DNA from 3 places in the Paenibacillus sp. 2KB_22 genome. Region 2 is predicted to be linked to each of the others. Evidence: riboswitches for the same ligand, from Rfam matches in the RefSeq annotation. Region 2 holds a riboswitch; each other region holds the start of a gene.
What was found. Region 2 has a riboswitch for cobalamin ahead of AB4111_RS09155 (ABC transporter substrate-binding protein). Riboswitches for the same ligand answer to the same signal wherever they lie in the genome.
Positions count from the first base shown of each region.

Region 1: another riboswitch for cobalamin. It lies ahead of nikB (nickel ABC transporter permease); the one in region 2 lies ahead of AB4111_RS09155 (ABC transporter substrate-binding protein).
Region 3: another riboswitch for cobalamin. It lies ahead of cobJ (precorrin-3B C(17)-methyltransferase); the one in region 2 lies ahead of AB4111_RS09155 (ABC transporter substrate-binding protein).

Region 1 is NZ_JBFRHG010000008.1:156,110-161,950, forward strand. Features, by position in the region: gene AB4111_RS28145 (alpha-glucosidase/alpha-galactosidase) at 1-125, opposite strand, end outside; gene AB4111_RS28150 (AraC family transcriptional regulator) at 330-1,157, shown strand; cobalamin riboswitch at 1,235-1,427, shown strand; gene nikB (nickel ABC transporter permease) at 1,595-2,533, shown strand; gene nikC (nickel transporter permease) at 2,534-3,367, shown strand; gene AB4111_RS28165 (ABC transporter substrate-binding protein) at 3,382-4,974, shown strand; gene AB4111_RS28170 (ABC transporter ATP-binding protein) at 4,974-5,771, shown strand; gene AB4111_RS28175 (ABC transporter ATP-binding protein) at 5,761-5,841, shown strand, end outside.
Region 2 is NZ_JBFRHG010000001.1:2,068,647-2,074,487, forward strand. Features, by position in the region: gene cobT (nicotinate-nucleotide--dimethylbenzimidazole phosphoribosyltransferase) at 1-248, opposite strand, end outside; gene AB4111_RS09145 (ABC transporter ATP-binding protein) at 293-1,105, opposite strand; gene AB4111_RS09150 (FecCD family ABC transporter permease) at 1,102-2,148, opposite strand; gene AB4111_RS09155 (ABC transporter substrate-binding protein) at 2,145-3,143, opposite strand; cobalamin riboswitch at 3,591-3,740, opposite strand; gene AB4111_RS09160 (histidine phosphatase family protein) at 3,887-4,573, opposite strand; gene cbiB (adenosylcobinamide-phosphate synthase CbiB) at 4,564-5,544, opposite strand; gene AB4111_RS09170 (adenosylcobinamide amidohydrolase) at 5,582-5,841, opposite strand, start outside.
Region 3 is NZ_JBFRHG010000003.1:544,276-550,116, reverse strand. Features, by position in the region: gene AB4111_RS21305 (sirohydrochlorin chelatase) at 1-122, opposite strand, end outside; gene cobJ (precorrin-3B C(17)-methyltransferase) at 415-2,346, opposite strand; cobalamin riboswitch at 2,749-2,938, opposite strand; gene AB4111_RS21295 (uroporphyrinogen-III synthase) at 3,136-3,975, opposite strand; gene AB4111_RS21290 (GerAB/ArcD/ProY family transporter) at 4,106-5,308, opposite strand; gene AB4111_RS21285 (hypothetical protein) at 5,364-5,585, opposite strand; gene AB4111_RS21280 (Ger(x)C family spore germination protein) at 5,578-5,841, opposite strand, start outside.

The DNA of each region.
Region 1 (5,841 bases), on a different contig from region 2:
CGTTCAGCATCGATATCGAACAATGCCAGCTCAAAATCCTGCAGTGCTTCGGTCATCATGACATCACCCAATACATTTTTGACAAAGACGGTGCTTCCCGCACCGAGAAACGTAATTTTGTTCATCTTAAGTTAAGCCTCCCTGAAAAATGTTGTACCCCAACTATAGGCCGATTCGGCACATATAACTATGGCTCAACCCCTCTCAAACATGGCATAATCCCATTTTTGTTTCCGTTTTCAACTAATATTTATGTCCTTTAGCTGTTATAATTTAATTAGACATACAGATGGTGAGCCTCGGAAGGAAACAAGGAGGGAGGGCATAAAATGAGAAAAATAGAGATGAATGTGGTAGCCACGGACTGGACACAGATGGAACTGGTCTTGTTGTTCTTCGGGTGGGAGGCGTGTGAACCCGCCCATTATTGGGGACCGGGTGTACGTGATTCCTATATTGTGCATTACATCCATGAAGGACGGGGCATCGTGTACATGGGGGATCAGGAATACAAGCTTAGCGAGGGACAGGGGTTTATCATTTTCCCGGACACGCTTATTCATTATGAGGCAGATCCGCAGGAGCCCTGGACGTATTCGTGGTTCGGCTTCAAAGGTGTACAAGCCAAAGCATTCATGCAACGTGCCCAACTGAGCCCGGAGCGCCCGATATATGATGCCCATGATACGATTACGATGGAACAGTTGTATACGGAGATGGTCCAAGCTTCCACGCGATCGGAAGGCGATGTGTTGAACCAGAGTCTCTTGTACCGTTTGATGGCAGAACTCATCTCTTCTTCACCTGTGAAGGAAGATATAGGGCAGCTCCTTTCGAACAAAGAAACGTACATCCGGCAGGCGGTGCAGTTTATGGAGAACAGGTACAGTCAGCGAACTTCCATTTTGGATATTGCCCAAGCTGTGGGGTTGGATCGCACGTATCTATCAGGATTGTTCAAAGAGCGATATGGCATGTCGCTACAGTCATTTTTTCTGGAGTACCGTATGAATAGGGCTGCCGAACTTCTCCAGAATCCAGGGCTGTCGGTCAGTGAAGTGGCCCATTCTGTCGGTTATACGGACCCCTTATTGTTTTCCAAGATGTTTAAGCGTGTGACGGGCGTATCTCCGAAGGGGTCGAGAATTCGCGATTAGACGCACCTAGTGTTTCAAATTTAAAAGAAAAGTTTTGATCATTAAACGTTGTCCCGCTATACTGATACAGAAGTGTAATTGAATATGTGGAACTTGGTGCTTTGCCCGTCAGGGTGGAAGCTTAATAGGGAAGTCCGGTGTAATACCGGCGCGGTCCCGCCACTGTAACAGAGGAGTCAGGTAGCGATAATCCACTGGTTTAGACCGGGAAGGAGCTGCAAGTGACGATGATTCTGGAGCCAGGAGACCTGCCAAGTTTAACAAACACAGTAGTACCCTACGGGAGATAGGAAGGTGTTTAGAGAGCATGATTTTTTCTGAAAATCTGTTTATTTAAGGCGTCCTCATCCAGTAACACGGAGAGGGACGCCTTTTTTGTTATGGGCGAAGAACATCATGACACATACATAGAGTTTTGGGGAAGGACGTTAGAGCACTTGAGCAGATATATCGTTAAACGATTAATACAACTGGTAGTCGTATTGTTCGGCATCACGTTCTTGACGTTCCTGCTAACCTACCTGTCTCCTGGAGATCCAGCCAGACTCATGCTTATGTCTACAGGGGTAACGCCATCCGATGAGCTGGTCAGGCAGGTGAGGTCGGAGCTTGGATTGGACGAGCCCTTTCTCTACCGATACGGGACATGGTTGGGACAGGTGCTGACTGGAGACTTCGGTACATCATATAAATACAATCGTCCAGTACTGGACGTGTTGATGGCACGTCTCCCGGCAACGCTTTGGCTAACAGGAAGCGCCATGTTTCTGGTTATACTGGTTTCCTTTCCATTGGGGATGCTGTCGGCTGTCTATCGTAACAAATGGCTTGATCACGTCATTCGTCTGTTCTCTTTTGCCGGATTATCGATGCCCAGCTTCTGGTTGGGTATGCTGCTCATGTTGGTCTTCGGTGTACAGCTGAAGCTGCTGCCGGTAATGGGTAATTCCGGATGGTATAGCCTGATTCTGCCTGCATGTACACTCGCGATTCCACTTGTTGCCCAGTACAGCAGACAGATTCGTGCGGTCCTGCTTGAGGAGACAAGCCAGAACTATGTGATCGGAGCCATATCCAGAGGTGTGAAGGAATCGATCATTATTTTGCGTCATATTCTTCCCAATGCCCTGCTGCCGATCGTTACCCTAATGGGCATGACAACAGGTGCTTTGTTAGGTGGTGCAGCGATTGTGGAAAGTTTATTTGTGTGGCCGGGCGTTGGACAGATGGCTGTAGATGCGATTTTCACAAGGGATTATCCGCTGATTCAGGGGTATGTCATCTGGATGGCGATCATATATGTCACCCTGAATCTGCTGGTCGATATATGGACTCATCTTCGTGATCCCCGAATCCGACTGGAAGTGGATATATAGATGAGAGCCTTCAGACTTGTATTACTGCAGAATCGCTGGTTCACCTTCCTGCTGTCTCTGACCGCCTTCTGGATTATTCTTGCCATGGTTGCACCGCTGCTTGCACCACACGATCCACTTGCAACGAACTTTGCCAAAGTGTTGCAGCCATCCAGCGCCGAGTATCCTCTTGGAACCGATCAACTGGGCCGCTGTGTATTATCTCGTCTTCTGTACGGTGCACGTACCTCGCTGCTGCTCACCTTTATGATGATTGGCATCGTGTTTGTGCTAGGTGTAGCGATTGGAGTCATCGCCGGTTTCGCTCGGGGTGTGACGGATATGGTGCTCATGCGCCTGTCTGATACATTAATGGCATTTCCGGGACTAATTTTTGCGATCGCTGTGGTGGGGATGCTGGGGCCGGGATTGTTCAATACGGTGCTGGCATTGTCGGTTGTCTGGTGGGCGAAGTATGCACGGATGGCCAGAAGCCTGGTGATATCCCTTCAGCAAAAGGAATATGTCGCTGCCGCTGCTTTCAGCGGAGCACGTAAAATACAGATCATTGGCAGGACGATCCTGCCCAATATGATGTCTCCAATCATCGTCATGGCGATGATGGATGTGGGTGGTATGATGCTGTCGATCTCGGGGTTGTCCTTTCTTGGGCTTGGCGCGCAGCCTCCGAACCCCGAGTGGGGGGCCATGTTAAATGAAGGCAGAAGATATCTGCAGACTGCACCATGGTTGTTAATTTATCCGGGTCTGGCGATATTTAGCACCGTCATTATTTTTAATTTACTGGGAGACAGCCTGCGAGATGTGCTTGATCCCAAGAAAAATACAGCTTAACTGGAGGAACCAGAATGAAGAGGAATATTCAAAAATCAATGCTGCTCACCCTCATATCCATGTGGGTTGTGTTCTTGCTTGCAGCTTGTGGCACCGCCAATAATCCATCGACCTCGTCTGGTGCAACGGAGAAGTCGGCGGGTGCGGACAAGGGTACTACAAGTGCACCAACTCATCTCAATGTGGCCTTGTTCTGGCTTGGCAGCAACCTGGACCCGGCAGAAGAATGGAACGGCTGGACACTCACGCGTGCAGCGATTGGGGAGACACTGATCCAGTTTGACGAGAATATGAAGCTGGTCCCTAAAATTGCAGATTCTTGGGAACGAGTGGATGACACGACTTGGCACTTTCATATTCGGGAAGGTGTAACTTTCCATAACGGAAATAAGGTAACTGCCGACGCGGTGAAAAAATCGATAGAACGCTCCATTGAGTTAAACGAGAGAGGACAAGCGACTGTACCTGTAGCCTCAATGACTGCTGAAGGACAAGATCTGAAGATTAAAACGAAAGAGCCTTATGCGTCCCTGCTTGGTAATATTGCCGAGCCACTGTTTGTCATTGTGGATACGAGTGCAGATACATCCAAATTCAAGAGCGAGCCTATTGCTACGGGGCCATTTATGGTGACAGGATATACGCCGGATCAGGAGATCCAGGTGAAAAAGTATGACGGGTATTGGGGCGGTGCGGCAGATGTGGACACATTGACGTTGAAATATATCAAGGATGATAGCACACGTGCTCTTGCCCTGCAGTCTGGAGAGATTGATGTAGCCAGTAACGTGGGACGCAGCAATTTGACGTTATTCCAGGACAAGAGTCAATACACCATTGATGAAATTCCTAGCCTGCGTACCCAGTTTGTATGGTTTAACACAACCAATCCACTGCTGAGTGATCCAGAGGTTCGCCGGGCGATCTCTTATGGTGTAGACCGGGAGATGTATGCGAATACGCTGGTGGGCGGTCAGGCGGCCAAAGGTCCATTTACCTCAGCGCTGCCTTTTGGCTACGACAAGATCAAAGGATATGATTACGAACCGGAGAAAGCCAAACAGCTGCTGGATGGGGCTGACTACAAGGATGCAGATGGGGATGGCATTCGTGAAAAAGATGGCAAGAAGCTGTCGCTACAGCTGATTCTGAACTCCGCTTACGAGTCTGATTCGATTGTGGCTGCTGCAATGCAGTCCCAGCTTAAAGAGATTGGCGTTCAAGTGGAGATGACCTCCTATGAGGACCTAACCGATCATCAGAAGAGCGGAAATTACGACCTTGCTTTGACAAGTATTAATACAGGCATCACGGGTGACCCGCAATATATTCTGGATTTCTACTTTATGACGGGTGCGGAATGGAATGTGGGCGGATATAGCAATCCGAAGCTGGATGAGGTAATTACTCGACTTCATTCCGAGTTTGACGTGGAGAAAAGGTATGCCCTTGCAGCAGAGGCCCAGCAGATGATTCTGGATGATGCAGCCTATATGTTTTTGACCTATACCCCGATTAATATTGTGAGTAAAAGTAACGTGCAAGGCGCGACGATGTATCCCATCGACTTCTACCTGCTGGATCGTAATATCAAGGTTGGGCAGTAATGGAGCCCTTGCTTAGTGTCAATCATCTGTCCGTAACCTACAAGGGAAATTCTCTGGCTCTACGGGACTTGTCCTTCTCCATGAATAAGGGAGAGATTATCGGGATTGTAGGTGAGAGTGGCAGCGGAAAGTCGACCCTTATTCGGGCTTTGCTTGGCCTGTTACCAGAAGGTGGTCAATACATCGGGGGAGTGATCTCTTTTCAGGAAAAAGTGCTATTACGTGAGTCACAGTCTGATTGGGGCGGAGTACGCGGGAAGCGGATCGCTATGGTGTTTCAGGACAGTGGATCGTATCTTAATCCGATTCGCAGCATCGGTAGTCAGTATATTGAAGCAATTTGCACTCACTTCACCGTGTCCAAAAAAGCAGCTTATACCCTGGCTGTGAGTATGCTCGCGAACATGGGACTGGATGATCCCGAACGAATTATGCGCTCCTACCCCTCGCAGCTCAGTGGAGGCATGAAACAGCGAACAGCGATTGCCATGGCGGTTACGATGGAACCAGAGCTTCTGCTTGCGGACGAGCCGACGAGTTCGCTGGATGTGACGACACAGAATGAAGTGATGAACCGATTGAACGAGCTTCGTTCCCGTCAAGGGACAGGCATGATTATCGTAACACACAACATTGCCGTTGCAGCTCATATGGCAGAACGAATTGGTGTGATGCAGGACGGTACATTGGTTGAGATGGGAGATACTTTCCGTGTCATATCCGATCCTCAGCATGAATACACTCGCAAGCTGCTGAGTGCTGTGCCTGAATTGGAGGGAAGCGTTCATGGCTCATGAGAGGTTACCGATTCTGGAACTGAGCAATCTGTGCAAAACATATGAGTTAAAGGGACACAGGGCAGTGGAT
Region 2 (5,841 bases):
GGAAAAGCACTGATGCCTTCTTCCACTACGCCGTGATCTGCGGCCATGACAATGACCGCCCTGTGATCAAAACGCGGACGTACATTGCCCGTCATGCCTGCCAGGCGGATTACCAACTCTTCCAATTTGCCCAGACTCCCCGGCGGCTTCGTCAACGAATCCACGTGCGCAGAGGTCTCTGCCGCCACTTCCTGGTCAGGAGCGGTAATCCTTTGGGTTAATTGCTCCAACACCTGTTCATTATTCATACAACCAGCACTTCCTTCATCAAAATATGGGTTGCCCGCTTCAATTAATCGATGTCCCGCCGCAGCAGCAGTTGAGGTATCGCATGGTCGGGATGGGAAACAATTGCGGGTTTGACGCGAAATATGTCCTGAATATTCTCATCGTTGATTAACGTATGAGGCGTCCCCTTTCCCACCGCTACGCCCTCTCGCAGCGCCAGAATGTGATCGCAAAATAACGCGGCGAGATTCAGATCATGCAGCACAGCCACAATCGTAATGTTATTTCTCTGTCGCCATGCCGATAACAATTCCATGAATTGCAATTGATACTTAATATCCAGAAACGTAGTCGGCTCGTCCAGCAGCAGCAACCGCGGCTCCTGAGCCATAACTTTGGCAAGTGCGACCCGTTGTCGTTGCCCGCCGCTGAGTGCATCCAGCGGTCTGTCCGCCAGCTCCGTCAATCCCAGGTCTTCAAGCACTCTGTCTACCACAAGTGCCCCATCACCCGCTTCCCGCCCCAGCCAGTTCTGGTACGGATATCTCCCCATCTCCACCACATCTCGTACGGGATAAGAGATGGGTGGCAAGCCGTCCTGCTGCAATACAGCGATCATGCGCGACAGGTCCTTACGGCTGTATGAGCCGATGTCTCGACCATCGATACGGATCTGACCTTCGCTTAACTGTTCCGTTCCGGCAATAAGCTGGATCAGAGTGGACTTGCCGCTGCCGTTTGGACCGACAACGCCCCACCAGTCACCTTCACCAACATGCCAGTCTACACTACGCAATGCCTGGTGATTGCCATATGACTTCCCTGCTCCCTTAATGGAAATAAGGGAAGTTGAGTTTGAATCGGTACTGGAATTCATGGCATCATCCCCTTCTGCAACTTTTTGTTCCGGTGCAGCAGGTAAGCAAAGAACGGCGCACCAACAAAGGCGGTGACGACACCGAGCGGAATTTCAGTTGGCGCAAGCAACGACCTGGCGATGGTATCGGCCCACACCATGAAGATTGCTCCACCAATGGCAGACAAAGGTACCAGCAGTCGATAATCCGGCCCCACCAGCAGCCGCAACATATGCGGGATCACTAATCCAACAAATCCGATGACACCTGATACCGAGACAGCACCTGCGGTCAGCAGTGTGCCGACTGCCAGCACGGACAGCTTAAGCCTGTCCACGCCAATCCCGATATGTGCCGCTTGACGTTCTCCCAGCGCAAGCACATTCAACGAGCGTGCCCGGCTCCAGAGAAAGACCAGCCCTAACAGAAAATACGGGAAAAGGATGGCCGTATACGACCACCCACGCAGAGCCAGACTTCCCATCGTCCAGTATATAATTTCATTAATCGTCTGTTTCGACATGGTCGACAGGAAGGAAACAACTGCGCCCAGGAAACTTTGCATGACCACACCAGCCAGAATGAGGCTATGTGTAGGTATTTTGCGCCCTTCACGAGCCAGTGCCATAACAAACCATAACGTGATTACACCCGTCAAAAATGCAATCAAGGGTAAGGTCCAGATTCCAATCAGTGCATACTGCAATCCGAAGAAAATCAGGAAAGCAGCCCCCACCGATGCACCGGATGATACACCCAGCGTAAACGGATCGGCCAGCGGATTACGCAGCACCCCCTGGAAGCCCGCACCCGCAATGGCTAGTGAAGCACCCACGAGCACAGCAAGCAGTACGCGCGGAAAACGGACTTTCCAGATAATCTGTTCGGCCGCCTTATTCCAATCCGGTGTAATCCAGTCGCCTACCCAGGGAATTTTGTGAATCAGAATACCTGCAATATCCCGGATTGGCAACGCTACTGAACCAATGCCCGTGCAGATGAGCACAGTGAGCACCAGCAGCACCATGCCCGTCGTCCCGAACAGGATCAGCTTTTTACTCATTGGAACAAGTCAGGGTAGATCGTTTTGGCTACTTCTTTCAACCCTTGAGTTACCCGTGGACCCGGACGGCTCAGCAGGTTGGCATCCAGGCCAATAACCGCGTCATTTTTCACAGCAGTAATTTGATCCCAGCCGCTGCGCGCCTTGATGATTTGATCCAGTGTTTTGGAGTTCTCATCAATCACATCGTTGGCATACAGGATCACATCGGGGTTGGAGGCAATCACGTTTTCTTCATTAATTTCATACCAGCCCTCTTTGTCCGAAGCAATATTGCTACCTCCGGCTACAGTGATGAGTTCATCCATGAATTCGCCTTTACCTACAGTCCAGCCTGGGGAGAACTCAACGTATACTTTTTTCTTATCTTCCGTTTTAACGGCCTTCACCGCTTCGGTTACATCCGTCACATCCTGTTTCATCTGAGTGATGATTTCTTGTGCTTTTTCCTGATGATCGGTGATTTTACCGAAGGTTTCGATATTGTTCATCACATCGTCGATGGATTTAGGATCCGTTTTGAAAATGGTAATACCCAACTCGCGCAGCTTCTTCACGGCATCCTCGCTCATCGAGATACCTGTGAAGACGATGTCGGCTTCAGCTGCAATGATGGACTCTTCATTGGGCTTGGTGATCCCGCCCATTTTCGCTTTGGTTGTTGCTGCTTCAGGATAATCATCATAGTCGGATACACCAACGATCTGTTCATCCAATCCAAGGGCAAACAGGGACTCTGTCTCAGCCGGAGACACGGATACAATTTTGGCTGGCGCCTTTTCAAAAGTAAACGATTCACCCGTTGCATCTGTAACGGTAAGTGGATATTGTGTTTTGAGGTCCGTCTGCGCCTGGCCTTGGGACTGCTCCTGTGCCGGTTGCTGTGAAGTACCTGTGCCCTCGTTCGTTGTTGCATTGCCACATCCGGCCAAAGCCAGTGCGAGTGCCGCTGCACTTAGCAGGGACGCTACGCTTTTCCAATTCTTGAAATTCATTCTGTTATTCTCCCCTTCTCTATTTGTGCTATTTTCTTGCATCGTGCTTAAACTCCTGCTCCCATGCCTTGGTGTTCCTGTATAAGGTTTGAACTGCAACATTTACACGTTAACGGAGAGTGCAGAACCGATCTGAAGAAACGAAGTGTTCGCTTAAAGCTTTCTACAAGAAAGCTAAATCGGAAGCATACGCTTATCACCGGATTTCCCCTTTCAAAAAGGGCATCAAAAAATCTGGGGATAACAGCGATCGGAAGATGGTACTGCAATCGTAGTGACCTCGTGTAAAATTGGTCTCGTTCATCTTACATGAACAATAAAAAATCCCCAATCCATACGTCCAGGATCAGGGATGACGTCTCGCATATGGCGATCTGTACATGTTCAACCAAAGGTTGTCCATGCGCATAGAATAGCCCGAAACGCTGTCCTTTCCTCGAAGGAACACCGGTTTGTACGTCCAGGGCAGGTAACCTGACTTACAGGAATCATCCTGTTTTACAGTGGCGGGACCGTGCCGGATTTGCACCGACTTCCCCATTTCACCCTTGTGTGTTTCACGACTCGTACTAATCTGCCATGAAAACAGCCTTCACACGCGGGACCCTTGGTCGCTGATATGGTAAACCATTGCCGTGTAATTTCTGCATGTTGCATACTCGTTGAGGCTTCACTGCCTGAGCGTATCTGTATCCATGCTGAAGTCACACTTCTGTTGTGATTATAGGGTATATTGTACATCCTTACAACCCGATTGGCGGAAAAGTCACTCTGCTGCCAAACCATTGATTCCCCTGTCGATCAAGCTGAACCTGAATCGCCTGTCCCGGTACGACATGTGTATCCCAGAACCCAAGCCCGGCAATCAGACGGGACAAGGCATACCGGATGACACCACCATGCGTAACCACAACCATGGTAGGAACTTGCCCCTCATCAACGTGGATCGAAGGACGACCCTCCAACAACATCTCTTGAAGAAAGGAATCCATTCGCCCCGTAAACTCCTGCCACGATTCCCCACCGGGCGGAGTGACCTTCTGCGGCGCATCAATCCAGCTTCGGTACACAGGGTTATCCTTGAGCTGCTCATACGTCAGCCCTTCCCACTGTCCAAAATCATTCTCGCGCAGGCGCGAGTCGAACTTCACCTGTCCGCTGGCATCAGGAAGAATCTGTTCCAGCGTCTGCCGGCAGCGAAGAAGATCACTGCAATATAGCTCGTTCCACGGAACATTGCTCAATTGTTCATGAAGCGGAGCCAGTTCTTCTTTGGCATCTGGCAGCAGACCGATGTCGGTATGCCCCAGGTATCTTTTTTCCACATTCCACAGCGTTGTCCCGTGACGGACCCACAGAATGTTTCGTTTCAGCGGACCGGGTTGATCCCTATGTACTTCATTGCCTGCATTTCCTTCATTTACGGCCATAACAGCGTCCCTCCTGCCAGCCACATACCCAGCGTTATGAACACGCACAGTACAACAAAAGCCCCTGCCGACCAGAACATCAGGCGTGATGTTCGCACAATATCCTCGGCTTCCATCGGCCGTTTGGCCTCCCCCATGTAGGCGCGAAACGAAGCAACTCCATGATACACGTTATGTCCACCAAGCCGGATGCCCAGTGCTCCAGCCACCGCTGATTCGGGAAAACCGCTATTCGGACTTGGATGCAGTCTTGCATCCCGTGCGACCATGCGTGCTGCTCCTTTGGCGTCCATCTTCATCACCCACGCACCCACGATTAATAGCATCGCGGTCAACCGGGCAGGTATCCAGTTCGCCACATCATCCAGACGGGCCGAGGCCCAGCCAAGATGCAAATACTTGTCATTTTTATATCCAACCATGGAATCCAGCGTGTTGACGGCACGATAAGCCATAGCAAGCGGAGCGCCTCCAATAAGCGCATAGAATAACGGGGATACAATGGCATCAACGATATTTTCGGCAACCGTCTCTACCGTTCCCCGCACAACCTCCGGTTCATCCAGATGCGCTGTATCACGTCCAACAATCATGCCCAGTGAACGTCTGGCCGCCGGCCAATCCTGCTGCTTCAGATGACGATACACTTCCATACCTGCATCCTTAAGCCCTTTTGAAGCAATGGTCGTTGCGATGAGCACTACTTCAGCTGCCACCGCAATGACAGGATGAATCAGCCCAAGCACATATACAAGTCCCCACGTGATGGCAAAAGACCCCCCCGCGATCACAATCGGAAACAACAGCCCTGCTCTCTTCAGCCCCGAATCTGTGCTCACACGCGAGCGAATGACACGCTCCAACGCCGAGATGCCTTTTCCCATGCCAATCACCGGGTGGGGAATCCAGCGCGGATCTCCGATACATCGGTCCAACAGGTACGCCAGTATAATAATCCAGGCTCCCGCCATGCCTGTCCAGAACGGCCAAGTCCATAGATGCTCCACCTCAAAAGTCATTTGTGCCTGATCCTCTCTTTCCGTACAGTCCGGCCTGAAGGCTCTCCGTCACCGTGTCGTATACCAGTCTGCCAATCGCCGCCCCTGCCGTAGTCGCTGTCCCGGCATAAGCGATCATCGGTTGTGTTTCCTCCACTGCCTGACGTACCGCAAATACAATGGCATCAGTTGTGGTGCCGGTGGCGGGCAACCCGTTCTCCGAATCCAGAACCCCCGCATCCGCCAGCGCTGCCGCTTTGGCTTCCACCG
Region 3 (5,841 bases), on a different contig from region 2:
AAACAGGTCTCCACCAACGTATTCTCTGGTGCCTTCGCTGCTACCTCATGTGCAAACTCCTTCAATTCCCGGTTCCCCTCAGGGTCACGGCTCCCGTGTCCCACCAACAATATTGCATCCATCTTTCGTTATTCCTCCCCCGTCTGACCCACAGATCAGACTTTTCATATTCATTTGGCATTCCAGTTCATCCGGCTAAAACTACGCCAAACCAGTCATTCCATCCATTCACCGCATTAATCGTAAAAATTAATTCATCTATGTCAGCTGAAATCCAGCGAATATTGCGAAATATTAGATAGGTCCTGACAGGCTACACCATCACGTCTCCACGAAAGAAGCCATGCAGGCAAGGACTCAATTAATACTTACTCAAGGCTTAGTTAGGTATTTAGTAAGGAATTAAGTATGGAATTAGTCACCACATATCGGGTTTACTTCCACAGTGACTGGTGCATCCACATGGCGGAAGCCCTGAATTACACCAACTCGTTTGAAGAACTTGTGGAATCGCTCATTCGGATGGCCTTTTTCCTTGTAATCGGCCACAATTCGTTCCACAATTCCACCAATCTGATCACCCGGGATTCCCTCCGCTACGGGCTGGGCAGGGTGAGCATTGCGGCCGAATTTCTTGCCACCGAGGAACAGGTCATATGCACCTTTGCGATACACGATGCCGATATCCTCCAGCACTGCCCCGTAACATGCCATACCGCAGCCATTCAGCGCCACACTTGTTTCTTTCGGTGCACCCAGTCCGCCTATCACGGCCTGTAAATGGTTAGCCATCGGGACAGCATCGTCCTTCTCCATATTGCAGAAGTCACAAGCCTTCACTTTGATGACATCGCCAATCGGTACAACGATAAAATTCGCTGCACGCAGCTCTTTAACCAGCGAGTCCGGTTCAAATGTCGGCACTCTCAGAATAATCTGGTGCTCCGGCGTGTACTCCAGTTCGCCGTCTTCACTTGCACACTGCGCCAGCAGCGCCATCTGGGCTGCGGTGAATTTTTTGTTGCCCACGCCGGGCGACACGCCGACTTCAAACAGCGGCGCCTTACGCCCAGGCTCGGGCACGGTGCGTACCGCCGTTGCGGTCGCAGCCTGCGGTGCACTTGCCTCTCGGCTCGGCGCTGCTGCATCCAGCCAGCGGCTCGCCGATTCGCCCGCTAGCGCGCCACCTGCCGCGAGCCGTGTCAGCGCCTCGGCGGCAAGCGCAGCTGCTCCGGCGCGTGGCGCTTCGGCGACTCCGCCCGGAGCGGCCTCTGCCGCAACGGGCGCAGGTCGCTCGCCAGCAAGCACGGCGGTGCCAGCGCTGCTCGCCGGGCTTGCCGCAGGCGTAGCGGCAGCTGCCCCTGCGACAGCGGGCGGCTGCCCTTGCGGAGCCGTGCCCGCTCCGGCGCTTGCGCCGCGCAGGGCTGGCTCCGCCTGTGGCTGCGCGGCCGATGCATCGCTGGCCGGGCTCTCGCCCGCTGCCTCGCCGGAGGCGGCAGAGCGGGCTTCCCTTGCGCCGAGCGACCATGGCTCGGCTTCTGTGCGTAGTCGCTCATGAGGTCTGAGCGACTGTTCCGCGGTGTTCAGCGTATATTTCCGCTGATACCCGCGCGGGGTGACCATGAGTCCTTCGTACATCATGGTCGAAGAGTTGCCGATAATCACGGTCGTCAGCATGCCGATATCATGATTCAGCATATCCTCCAGTGTGGTCATGACAACATCCTGACGCTCACGGTATGCACTTTTCACCAGACCTACCGGGGTCTGTGGGTCACGATAACGCAGAATCATTTCCTGTGTCTCCACGATCTGGCGTGTGCGCCGTCCACTGCGTGGATTGTACAGGGCAATGACAAAATCAGCGGACGCTGCGGCTTCGACCCGGCGAATAATGGTCTCCCACGGCGTAAGGTGATCACTAAGGCTGATCGTACATGCATCATGCATAACGGGGGCACCAAGCAGTGATGCACAGGACTGAATGGCCGATACGCCCGGAATAACTTCGACGGCAACACCCGTATCCGGCTTCCAGCCTTGCTCCATCAGCACCTCGTACACCAGTCCAGCCATACCATATACGCCTGCGTCACCGCTGGAAATTACGGCAACAATTTTGCCCATCTCCGCTTGTCTGACTGCTTCTTGTGCACGGCTTACTTCCTCCGTCATACCTGTGCGCACAATCGCTTGCCCGTTCAACAGAGGGCGAATAAGATCCACATAAGTGTTGTATCCGATAATTACCTCGCTCTCCTGAAGTGCTTCGAGTGCCCGCTTGGTGATATGTTCCATTGCTCCTGGACCGAACCCGATAATCAGCAGCTTGCCTTGATCTTGCATTACTTCTCCTCCTTCATCACACTTGTCGTACTGATCTAAACAGTGAAGAAGGGCGGCTATGCCGACCTTCTCCCCCACTGTACTGCATGTCCAACTCGTCAGCTCTGTTTACTCAGACTATCAACAAGGCTCTTACATCACCTGTTATGATCCAACTAATCTATTCTTCTACCTGCAATTTCCCTACATAGGGCAGGTATCACAAGGATGTACATTTATCTATAAAAACAAAAAAATCCCATCCTTGTAACGGATGGGATACGCATGTACGTACACTCAAGAACATAGTCCAGACTCCCTGAGGGTAGTCCTGTGACTATGTGGCCCAAGGGGGGCCAGCCAGGCGAACCGCTTGTTCGCCCATTTCCTGATTCTTCGTACACCACTCCTTTCCGCGAAGGGTTCGGTGACACATGCAAGGTAGGTCTCCTGGCTTTGGATCATCAGCTTCCTTTTCTGTCTTCCCCGGCTTTCCGAGTGACTTGGATCAAAAAGGGCTTCACCATTACAGTGGCGGGACCGCTCGGGACTTTCACCCGATTCCCTGTTACCTCTTGCTGCACGCAAGAGCACCTTGCTTGTTTTCATTCAATATTGTTTTCATAATAACACCGCGCAGGAAATAATGTCCATGCTTATGATACTTGTCCGTTCTTCTATTTTCAGACAAAACAGAAAAAAGTCCTGATCCAAAAAAACGGATCAGAACCTGATGTAACATATACATATAAGATTCGTTTTAAACCATGCATCTACCTAATGATTAAATACATCCATAGTCATTGATAACTATGATTGCAGGCCACTACTCTTGGCCGCACGCCCCGCAGCGAAGTAACGTCCAAGCTCAACGATGAGTGCTCCCATCTTCTCTTCCTCCGGAATGACCAGCGCCTCAATGCCTTCTTCACGCATGGAGTTTGCTGTAACTTTACCTACAGATGCAGGAATTACGCCTTGTCTGAAGGCAGCAAGCATCTGCTCAAGCTTGTCCTGGGAGGCCGCGTATTGCGTCAGGAATCTGACCTGAGGGCCACTTGTGAACGCAACGGCATCTACCTCGAACTTTAGAATTTCATTCAACAGCTGTTCCAGCTCTGCCTCTTCCGGCGGTACATGCCGGTAAGGGAGCACTTGTCTGACGATTGCACCTTGTTCTTCCAACCATGCGACGAGTTTGGGAGCTGTCTCCCCATGAAGCTGCAATATGACCTTTTTCCCTGCGAGATCATGTGGGGCGAATTCTCGAATGAGCCCGTCCGTGCTACCATCATCATCTCGTACCAGTGGTGTTAACTTGCGCTTTTTGAGCGCATTCACCGTCTTGTATCCCCTCGCTGCAATGGAGGATTCCGATAATACATCCAACAATTGTCCTGCGACTTCCATATCCTCAGCCATTTCAAACAATGCATCCAATCCCATACCCGTCGTCAACACCGCCCAGTCTGGCGGGTCTGAGATCCAGGATACCAACCCATCCCTGATACTCCGATCATCCAGGAATACAGTCCCTTGTGCCGGTCGCACAAGTGGGATTCCCCCCATTTTTTCAACCAGTATGGACATTTCTTTCGATTTTCGTGGTCCTGTCAATGCTACACGCACACCTGCCAAATGTTGAGCCATTCATGTTCCCCCCGTTAGTCCAGCCGAATGTTCATCAGTCTGACTACAGTATACAGGGTACTTCTGTGTAGGGAAACTGTGCTTACCCTATTTTTGCCCGTTCAGCTATAAGGATTTTTGATGAAATGTATCAGGAAGGCTGGAGTTCCCCACCATGAGAATCCTGCCTTCTTTTCTCTCCGTTCTTCTCCGAATCAGTGGATTCTTGTCCCTGTTCATGCTTCTCTTTCTTGGACTGCTCTCCCGACCTCTGGTGGGCAGATTCTTTTTTATCCTTTTTGCGAGGACGAAGGAAAAGAAACAGCACAATCGGGAACAGTACTTCAAAAACAATGGCAATCCATGTCCATTCCCGGGTAAAACGATACAACTGAATGGCGTTTCTGAAAAACCAGAATGCACAAACAAAGCCTAACAGTGCCACCGGACCAGTCAGGACCTTTCCGGAAACGTTTGGAATCATTCGCTTCAGTCCCCAACAGACAAAGTACAGATCAAATGCAATTTTGGTAATCATGGTAGGCAAGGTTGCCGCTGCCAGCGCCAGGTCAAACCGATCCAGGAAATCACTAATTTGCAGCTGCCTTGCAAGTTCATACGAAGGGTATACCAGTCTGGAGGCAATGGGCACACCAATCGACGTGATGGTTTCCACAAGAATCAACATCATCAGCAATCCCGAGATTATTATGCCCCATAACACAGACTTGAAGCGAAAATCACTGCCCTTGACGACAAAAGGCAAGGCGATCATCTCGCCGTAAAAAGAAAATATGTACCAACTCCCTTTGCCTACACCTGCCGTATCGACATGAAAATAGGGCATCAGATTGTCCATATTGATCTGCTTGATAAGCATGAAAGGCACAATGATAGAGTTCAACAGGAACAGGGTAACATAGAGTTCCGACATTCCGATCAACGAACCAAGCCCACCTCGGACGATAAATACCGCCATAATCATGAGGGACAATACCACAATGGATATCGGTGTTGTCTCCAGCAAGGTTATACTTACATAATCGCCAATTAATCGGATATCTCTTGCGAATATGAAGAAAAAAAACAAAATGTACATTACACCTGCGAGTCTTCCCATAAAGGGGAACCGGTCAGCAAGGGCCTCAAATAGATCCTGATTCGGAAATCTCCGCTGGATTCGGCTTACCATCCACATGGATATAATCATCACGAGAATAACTGGCACATACGAGAGATAAGCGTGCTGTTCCGCATAATAAATAGCCTGCGCATGGGGTTGAATCAACGTGCCCGTAATACTGAGCAGTAGCACGAGTAGTACAATCTGTCGAGAAGTCACACTTTGATTCATACCATACCTCCCTTCCATCATTCAATCTGTACTTCGCACCACCCCCAGTCCCCATCTACGGTAACGGTAAGAATCGCTGGATGAAATGACTGATCCATACCGATACAAAAAAGGTTTTACTTAAATGGGTTACATAGAGCCAAAGGCCTGTTCCTAATGCAATCAGACCGTAGGATAACCAGCGATTAATGGCTGCGGCCTGCTTCAGATGTCTAAAGTCCATCACAATGACAATGATGACCATCCCCAGATAGGTGAATAAAAGTGGTTTAATCATGTACGATATCCTCCTCAACGACACCGATCGGTTTATTGATTACCCCTACATTTTCAATAATGACGTGGGGAATAACGTTTACCTCAACATCAGGATAGATATCATCCCATCGATCTTTCATTTTGTCCCACTCTTTAGGCAATTGTTGATGGATCGACCGGCCGATCCCGAGAATATCGGCATGATATTTTTGCTGTATTAACCGAACTCCTTCAACGATATCCTCTTTTATTTTTTTGTGGATCGCGTCACTTAA